2 regions of the Streptomyces sp. NPDC002092 genome follow, and region 2 is predicted to be linked to the other one. Evidence: riboswitches for the same ligand, from Rfam matches in the RefSeq annotation. Region 2 holds a riboswitch; the other holds the start of a gene.
What was found. Region 2 has a riboswitch for cobalamin ahead of ACWCRD_RS21650 (cobalamin biosynthesis protein). Riboswitches for the same ligand answer to the same signal wherever they lie in the genome.
Positions count from the first base shown of each region.

Region 1: another riboswitch for cobalamin. It lies ahead of ACWCRD_RS36930 (HoxN/HupN/NixA family nickel/cobalt transporter); the one in region 2 lies ahead of ACWCRD_RS21650 (cobalamin biosynthesis protein).

Region 1 covers NZ_JBSFDG010000020.1:137,322-141,727, forward strand. Annotated here, with positions in the region: gene ACWCRD_RS36920 (hypothetical protein) at 1-702, shown strand, start outside; gene ACWCRD_RS36925 (ArsR/SmtB family transcription factor) at 1,000-1,377, opposite strand; cobalamin riboswitch at 1,458-1,661, shown strand; gene ACWCRD_RS36930 (HoxN/HupN/NixA family nickel/cobalt transporter) at 1,689-2,798, shown strand; gene ACWCRD_RS36935 (fibronectin type III-like domain-contianing protein) at 3,436-3,645, shown strand; gene ACWCRD_RS36940 (hypothetical protein) at 3,801-4,067, shown strand; gene ACWCRD_RS36945 (hypothetical protein) at 4,159-4,406, opposite strand, start outside.
Region 2 covers NZ_JBSFDG010000009.1:58,292-62,697, forward strand. Annotated here, with positions in the region: gene ACWCRD_RS21640 (anion permease) at 1-1,114, shown strand, start outside; gene ACWCRD_RS21645 (hypothetical protein) at 1,149-1,376, shown strand; cobalamin riboswitch at 1,528-1,669, shown strand; gene ACWCRD_RS21650 (cobalamin biosynthesis protein) at 1,770-2,822, shown strand; gene ACWCRD_RS21655 (cobyric acid synthase) at 2,819-4,330, shown strand; gene cobN (cobaltochelatase subunit CobN) at 4,327-4,406, shown strand, end outside.

The sequences.
Region 1 (4,406 bases), on a different contig from region 2:
GACGATACGGAGCGGCTACGTGAACTCGTGCCGGGCAAGAACCTGGTCGCGGCCGTTCATGACTCCTCCGGAAGCGATCAGAGTGCTGCCACGGCGGACAGCGAAACCACCAGTGTGCTGATACGCAATGCGAAGACGTGGAGGAAGGTCCGGGACGTGCAGGTTCCGGGACCGGTCACGCTGGCGGCGTCCGATCCGTCCAGTGACACGGTGTGCCTGGCTACCGGACAGGGATCCGACGTGAAGGCGAGTGTGCTCGACCTCACCACCGGCAGGACCAGGCAGGTCGGGGGGGCCGGGGGTGTGCAGGTGCAGCAACTGGCATGTCCGGCAGGCACGCCGGTCCTGGCCGGTACCCCTACCCGGAACAGCCAGGGAACCACGGTGAAAGTGACCCTGAAGAACGCTGACGAGGCAACGGTGGTGAGCGCAGTCGGCGGAAGGGTCGATGCCGTGCAGGCGTCGAAGAACACCGTCGTGGTCGCGGTGAGCTCCGGTGAGGACAGCGATCTCATCGAGCTGGACCGGAGGAGCGGGCGTGAACTGCGGCGCGTGACAGTCAAGGGCATGGACAGCTCGTCTCTGCTGCGGCACACGCGGGATGGCTGGGTGATGTTCTCGGACAGCACCGCGACCTTGGTGGACCTGGACAAGGGGACGTACCAGACGTTCAACCTGCCGGGGACGCTGACGAGCTTCTGAGTCGGCGCGAAAGGGGGCCTCCACGCGTCGTCCGGTGCGCAGGCCCCTCACATTGAACGAGTCGGGATGCGTGAGCGATGCGTGAGCGGATGATCCAGCAGAGACCATCACGGTGCGGACGAAGCAAGATCCCATCAGGACTCTTAAGCCATTGGTTGTGGGTTCGAGTCCCACAGGGCCTACCGGTGGTAGGCGGGGGATATGCCCTCCGACCTGCTACGCAGCGCCTGAGTCGGCTTCGGTCGGGCCGGGCGCTGTGGCGTTTTCGGGCCGGTGCGTGAGCAGCCGCACATACCGTCAGCCCGAGCCGCCTTCCCCTGTCGATTCCGGCGTGCAGTGTTTCAGCAGCGCGGAGATCGGGCCCTCGACGAGTCGGTAGCGCACGATCCGGCCGTCCTTCTCGCCCTCGACGATGCCCGCGGTCCGCAGGAGACGCAGAGCCTGGGAGACGGCCGTGTCCCGCATGCCGCTGGCGACGGCGAGGTCGGAGACGGCGATGGGGCCGGCCTCCTGGAGGGCGAACAGCAAGGACAGGCGTCCGGGATCGGAGAGCAGCGAGAAGCGATCGGCCCAGGCGCGCACGCGCTCGGGGTCGCCGACGGCGGCGATGGCATCGCAGACCCGATGGCCGTCAATGGTGCGCCGCCCGGCGTGTTCCGCGGGGACGAGATGCATGGGTCCATCATCGCAGCGAACAGCTGCCGATCTCCATACCTGTTCAGCTGTGCAGCCTTGCAGCCACTGCCTGCGGCCTTCTAGGGTGAGCGGGCCGTGGTGTTCGGGAAGCCGGTGACAGCCTTCAGGGGCTCAGTCCGGAGCGGCCCTCGCCACTGTGATCGGGGAGTTCGTCGCCCACGTCCCGCAGGGGACAGCCACTGGCCGCCGCAAGGCGGTTGGGAAGGCGGGCGGCGGACGTAGGACCCGTCAGCCAGGAGACCGGCCACGGCATCACGAAGCTGATCCACGAGGTGCTGGAGCGTGACCGAATGACCGTGTCCCAAGGCGTGCCCGAAACCGCCGCCGCCCCGTCCTTCCGCTGGCGTCGCGAGGACACCGTCAGGACCGCGGGCCTGCTGGCTGTGATCGTCGCTCTGCATGTGGCCGCCTTCGGGATCCTCTTCCTCCTCGTGATCCCCCATCACTACGCGGTCGGTACCCAGGCGTTCGGGGTCGGCCTCGGCATCACCGCCTACACGCTCGGCATGCGGCATGCCTTCGACGCCGACCACATCGCCGCCATCGACAACACCACCCGCAAGCTGATGGCCGACGGAAAGCGGCCGGTGTCGGTGGGCTTCTGGTTCGCGCTCGGGCACTCCAGCGTGGTGGTCGTCATGGCCGCGCTGGTCGCCGGGGGCGCGCACCTCGCCGGCACCCTGATGAACGACAGCTCCCCGACCCACCAGGTGCTCGGCACGGTGGGCACCACGGTCTCCGGCGGCTTCCTGTACCTCATCGCCGCCCTCAACCTCGTCGCCCTCGTCCGCATCGCACGCGTCTTCCGTGCGATGCGGGCCGGACACTACGACGAGGCGGAGCTGGAGGCGCACCTGGACTCGCGCGGCTTCATGAACCGCATCCTGGGACGCCTCACCAGGTCCATCCGCCGCCCCGGCCAGATGTTCCCTCTCGGCTTCCTGTTCGGGATCGGCTTCGACACCACGACCGAGGTCCTGCTGCTCGCCCTGGCCGGCAACGGCGCCGCCGCCGGGCTGCCGTGGTACGCGATCCTGTGCCTGCCCCTGCTCTTCGCGGCGGGCATGAGCCTGTTCGACACCCTCGACGGCACCTTCATGAACTTCGCCTACCAGTGGGCGTTCTCCAACCCCGTTCGCAAGGTGTTCTACAACCTCACGATCACCGGCCTGTCCATCGCAGTGGCCTTCTTCGTCGGCACGATCGAACTGGTCGGCGTGCTGCACGACAAGCTCGGTCTGCAGGACGCCGTCACCGGCTGGATATCCGGGCTGGACCTGGACAACGTCGGCTACGTCATCGTCGGTCTGTTCGTGGCCGTCTGGGCCATGGCGGTCGTGTACTGGCGCCTGGCCAAGGTCGAGGAACGCTGGAGCGCCCGCACCGCCGACACCGGCTGACGGCACAGCGTCCATCGCCTCTCGACTTCAGTCGGTGCAAGCAGCGACCAAAGTCGCCGTGGTTCAGCATTTCGGCCGCTGCCCGGCTCGGTTCGCCGCTGCGAGGCTGCCGTCATGGACAAAGCGAAGATCTCGCGTCGGGCCTTCGCCGGCCTGGCGGTGGCCGCCTGTACGGGTCTCGTGACGCCGATGGTGAAGGCCCCCCGAGGACGGCGAGTCGACGTCCTGCTGGCCCGAATGACCGTCGCCGACAAGATCGCGCAGCTGAACATCCCGGTCTGTCTGCCCCAGGCACTCCTCGGCGACTCCACGGATCCGACCGGCACGCGGGAGCACCGGGAGGCGTACGTGCCCGGCGCCACGGTGGTCGGGAGGAAGGCGGACCGGATGAGGCTGGGCCCGGGCGGGGGGTTCTTCGGCCTGGCCAACCAGTCCCTCTCCGGCTCCGTCCCGGTGCCTCGTCCACTGAGCCCGCGGCAACAGGCGCTGCAGCACAACCACTTGCAGCGCCTCGCCCGCGCCAACCCGCTCGGCATCCCCCTGCTGCAGATCAGCGAGGGCACCCACGGCTCGGTCGGACCCGGCTCGACCATCTTTCCCGAGGGGCTGGCGCTGGGCGGACGACCAGGCGTCGGCGTTGCTGCTGTACATCCGGCTGCGGGGTGTGCGGAAGGGCCATGTGGAGCCCGGGAAGCGGGTCACCGTCACCTTCGGCATCGTGCCGAGCCGCGATCTCACCCTGGTGGACGGCGAGATGCGCACGGTCGTCGAGCCGGGCACGTTCGAGATCAAGGTCGGGCGCTCCGCGGCGGACATCCGCCGACGGGCGGTTCTCCGCGTCACCTGAGGCCGTCCCCAGCGGCGCTTCCGGGTGAGATCACGTTTGAGATCACGAAACCTGGCGCGCTGCCGTCCGTTTTGGGGTATTTCGCACTAATCTCCCGTTGCAGCAAGGAGTTGATCTGTCACAGGTCGCATCCACTTCGCTCCACCGGAGATGACATGCACAAGCTTCGCAAGGCCGCCGTCCTGGTCGCCGCCCTCGGGAGTGTCGCGTTTCTGGGCGCAGGCGGCGCCCATGCCGACGGTGGCGTCGGCGTCCAGCAGAGCACCACTTGCAGGTCGCACGACCTGAACATCAGCGTCCTTGGTGAGGTCGGGCTCATCGACGGCCTGTTGGGCAACGCCCTCAACGGCGAGGGCAACACGGGGGCGCAGAGCACCTCCGAGGGCTCGGACATGGGCTGCAGCAACGCCTTCGGCAAGTAGTCGCGGACGGCTGCTGCCGGATGAGCGGCCTGCCGGGCGGAGCGCCCGGCAGGCCGTGGCCGTTCCTCGCGGCCTGCCGGGCGGTGCTTCGTTACTTGGATGCCGGCGGAGTGACGTTCCCGAGGTTGAAGTCGCTCCCTGTCGTGAAGGCGGGGGCCGCGTCCGGGCTGCCGTGGCGCCCGCTGCGGCTGTCGTCGTCGTAGGCCACGGCGTTGGACTGCGAGTTGGCCACCGCGGTGACGCCCTCGTCGTCGTGGCCGTGGTCGTGGGCGGAGCTGACGCCGGCACCGAAGGCGGAGAGGCTCGCGATCGCCGCGGCTACGACGGCAACACGCTGAA
Region 2 (4,406 bases):
CGCCGTGCTGAACCTTGCGGGTGCCTTCCTCTCCGTGGAGGTCGCCAACACGATCTCCAAGGGTCTCGTCGACGAGACCGGCATACGTCCCGAGGTCATCTTCGCGGCGCTGGTCGGCGCGATCCTCTGGAACCTGCTGACCTGGCTCGTCGGGCTTCCCTCCAGTTCCTCGCACGCCCTGATGGGCGGCCTGATCGGCGCCACCGTCGCCTCGGCCGGCATGGGCGCGGTCCACGGTGACGTGCTCGTCACCAAGGTGCTCATCCCGGCGCTCGCCGCCCCGATCGTCGCGGGCCTCGCAGCGCTGCTCGCGACCCGGCTGTCGTATTCCCTGGGCACTCTCGGCAAGCAGGCCGACGGCAAGGCCGCCGAGAAGGGCTACCGCGTCGGCCAGATCGCCTCCGCCGGCCTGGTCTCGCTGGCCCACGGCACCAACGACGCACAGAAGACGATGGGCATCATCACCCTCGCCCTGGTCGCCGGCGGCGCCGTCGCTCCCAACTCCGACCCGCCCACCTGGGTCATCCTCTCCGCGGGCCTCGCCATCGCGCTCGGCACCTGGCTCGGCGGCTGGCGCATCATCCGCACCATGGGCAAGGGTCTGACCGAGCTCCAGCCGCAGCAGGGCTTCGCCGCCCAGACCAGTGCGGCCACGGTCATCCTGGCCTCCTCGCACCTCGGCTTCTCCCTCTCCACCACCCACTCCGTCTCCGGTTCGGTGATGGGCGCGGGCCTCGGCCGCAAGGGCGGAGTGGTCCGCTGGTCTACGGCGACCCGCATGCTCGTGGCCTGGTGCCTGACGCTGCCGGCCGCTGCGCTGGTCGGTGCGGGCGCGGAGTCCGTGACGGATCTCGGCGACTGGGGCACCGCCGTCGTCGCCGTCTTCCTGGTCGCCGCCAGCGCGGCCATCTGGAAGATCTCCCGGCGCGAGGTCGTCGACGCGTCGAACGTCAACGAGAGCGAGGAGCCGCCCGGCGTGGTGACCACGGCGATCGCCGCCGTGACCCCGCCCCCGGCGGGCACGGTGACCGAGGACCTGACGGCCACGATCCCCGCCCCGTCCTCCGTGACCGCCGTCCCCGACCCGGCGACCCCGCCGGCCGCGGCCGTCTGAGCCCGCCCACCCGGTACGAAGGAAGAGAAGCAGCATGAAGATCGACTGGGCAGCCCTGGGCTCCGTCTTCGGCGTCAGCCTCGCGGTCACGGTGGGCCTCGTGGCCCTGTTCACCCTCGGCATCATGGGCCTGTCGCGCCGCGAGCGGGCCGTGGCGCAGGGCAACTCGGCGTCCCTCGCGGTGGCCGGCGCGTACGTGGCCTTCGCGGGCTGCGCGGCGGCCGTGGCGTACGGAATCCATCTGGTGGTCACCAAGGCCTGAGGCCGCGGCCGGACCGGCCTTTCCCACCGTCCCTTGGGGCGAGGACGCACCCTTTCGTGCCTCCTCGCCCCATGGGTTTTTCATGCACGGTTCAGAGCGCCGGGTGTGGGCCTCAGCACACTCCCCCGTCGCAGGTCAACGGCAAGTTGACTGCCGTTCGGGGGCGTGGTGGACTGCCGAAGCCATCTACGGCGGCGCGAGAGGAAGCCGGTGCAAGTCCGGCGCGGTCCCGCCACTGTCACCGGGGTAGTAAGCCCCGGGAGCCAGGAACTCTCACCGCCGGTCTCGTCGAACCAGGGCGTGGACACCCTGAGTGAGGACATGTCGCCATGCCAGCCTGCCGTTTGAGGTTCAGGACCAGGTCGCTGCTCGACCCCACGGCCGGCTGAGCCGATGCGTGCCGATCGCGTCTTCGCGTACGGCGCCGCCGCCGGCCTCCTCGGTGACCATCTGCTCGGCGATCCGCGCCGTGGGCATCCGGTCGCCCTGTTCGGACGGGCCGCCGGGGCCGTGGAGCGGGTGTTGTGGCGGGACCATCGCGGGCGGGGCGCGCTGCACACCGCCGTGTGCGCCGGGAGCGCCATCGCGCTCGGTGTCGTCGCGCAGCGGGCCCTACGTCCGTCCCGTGCCGCCTCCCTCGCACTGACCGCGGCCGCCACCTGGGCCGTCGTCGGGGGGACTTCGCTCGCGCGCGAGGCCCGTGGCATCGGGCGTGCGCTGGAGGCCGGGGACGTCGAGGGCGCCCGGGCCAGGCTGCCGCATCTGTGCGGGCGGGATCCGCAGGCCCTGGACGCCGACGGGATCGCGCGGGCGGTTGTGGAGTCCGTCGCCGAGAACACGTCCGATGCCGTCGTGGGGGCGCTGGTGTGGGGGGCCGTGGGCGGGGTGCCGGGACTGCTCGGGTTCCGGGCCGTCAACACGCTCGACGCCATGGTGGGGCACAAGTCGGCCAAGTACCGGCGGTACGGGTGGGCTTCGGCGCGGCTGGACGATGTCGCGGGGTGGCCGGGGGCCCGTCTGACCGCCGTGCTGGCGGCCGTCGCGGGGGGTGACCGCCGGGGGGCGGTGCGGGTGTGGCGTTCTGACGCCGCGAAGCATCCCAGCCCCAACGCCGGGCCCGTGGAGGCGTCGTTCGCCGGGGCGCTGGGGGTGCGGCTGGGCGGGACCTTGTCGTATGGGGGGCGGGTCGAGCATCGGCCTGTGCTGAACGCGGAGGGGCGGGCTGTGGAGGTCGGGGACATCGAGCGGGCTGTGCGGTTGTCGCGGCGGGTGGGGTGGCTGGCGTTGGGGGTCAGTGCGGCTGGGGCGGTGCTGCGGGGCCGGGTCGCACGGCGCCCGGCGGTGGGGGCTGTGCCCACCCTCCCCCACTCTCGGCTTCACTCGAGCGGGGGGACCCCCATCGCCCCAGCGGAACGACTGCCCACAGCCTTCGGCGGTGCGTCATGAGCGGCGGGGGGCTTCTTGTTGCCGGTACGACCTCCGATGCCGGGAAGAGTGTCGTCACCGCCGGGATCTGTCGTTGGCTGGTGCGGCAGGGGGTCAAGGTTGCGCCCTTCAAGGCGCAGAACATGTCCCTGAATTCGTTCGTGACGCGCGAGGGTGCCGAGATCGGGCGGGCTCAGGCCATGCAGGCGCAGGCCTGCCGGGTCGAACCGACCGCGCTGATGAACCCCGTGCTGCTCAAGCCCGGTGGCGAGCAGAGCAGCCAGGTCGTGCTGATGGGCAAGCCCGTCGGCGAGCTGAGTGCGCGCGGGTATCACGGTGGGCGGCAGCAGCAGCTTCTGGGGACCGTGCTCGACTGTCTCGCCGAGTTGCGGGGCACGTATGACGCCGTGATCTGTGAGGGTGCGGGTTCTCCCGCCGAGATCAACCTGCGCCGGACCGACATCGTGAACATGGGGATCGCCCGCAACGCACGGCTTCCCGTGCTCGTGGTCGGTGACATCGACCGCGGCGGGGTCTTCGCCTCCTTCTTCGGAACCGTCGCCCTGCTCTCGCCCGAGGACCAGGAGCTGGTCGCCGGGTTCCTCGTCAACAAGTTCCGGGGTGACGTCAGCCTCCTGGAGCCAGGGCTGGACATGCTGCACGGCCTCACCGGACGGCGCACCTACGGCGTCCTGCCCTTCCAGCACGGCCTCGGCATCGACGAGGAGGACGGGTTGCGGGTCTCGCTCCGGGGGACGGTGCGGGAGTCGAACGTGGCGCCGCCCGTCGGCGAGGACGTGCTGCGGGTCGCCGTGTGCGCGATCCCGCTGATGTCCAACTTCACCGACGTGGACGCCCTGGCCGCCGAACCGGGCGTCGTGGTGCGGTTCGTGGACCGGCCCGAGGAACTCGCCGACGCCGACCTCGTCGTCGTACCGGGGACCCGGGGAACGGTGAAGGCCCTGGAGTGGCTGCGCGAGCGGGGACTTGCCGACGCCCTGGTCCGCAGGGCCGCCGAACAGCGGCCCGTCCTCGGCATCTGCGGTGGCTTCCAGGTGCTCGGCGAGCACATCGAGGACGAGGTCGAGAGCCGGCGCGGGCATGTCGAAGCGCTCGGAGTGCTGCCCGTGCGGGTGCGGTTCGCCCGCGAGAAGACCCTCACCCGGCCCGTCGGGGAAGCCCTCGGCGAGCACGTCGAGGGATACGAGATCCATCACGGGGTCGCCGACATAGGCGGAGGGGAAGCCTTCCTGGACGGCATCCGCGTCGGGCAGACCTGGGGCACGCACTGGCACGGTTCGCTGGAGTCGGACGGCTTCCGGCGGGCCTTTCTGCGCGAGGTGGCGGCCGCCGCGGGCCGTCGTTTCGTACCGGCGCCCGACACCTCGTTCGCCGCGCTGCGCGAGGAGCAGCTCGACCGGCTCGGCGACCTGATCGAACAACACGCGGACACGGACGCGCTGTGGCGGCTCATCGAGTCGGGCGCGCCGCAAGGACTGCCTTTCATTCCACCGGGAGCGCCCGCATGAGCACAGTGTTGTTGTTGTCGACCGCCGACACGGATCTGTTGGCCGCCCGGGCCTCGTCCGGTGCCGACTACCGGAT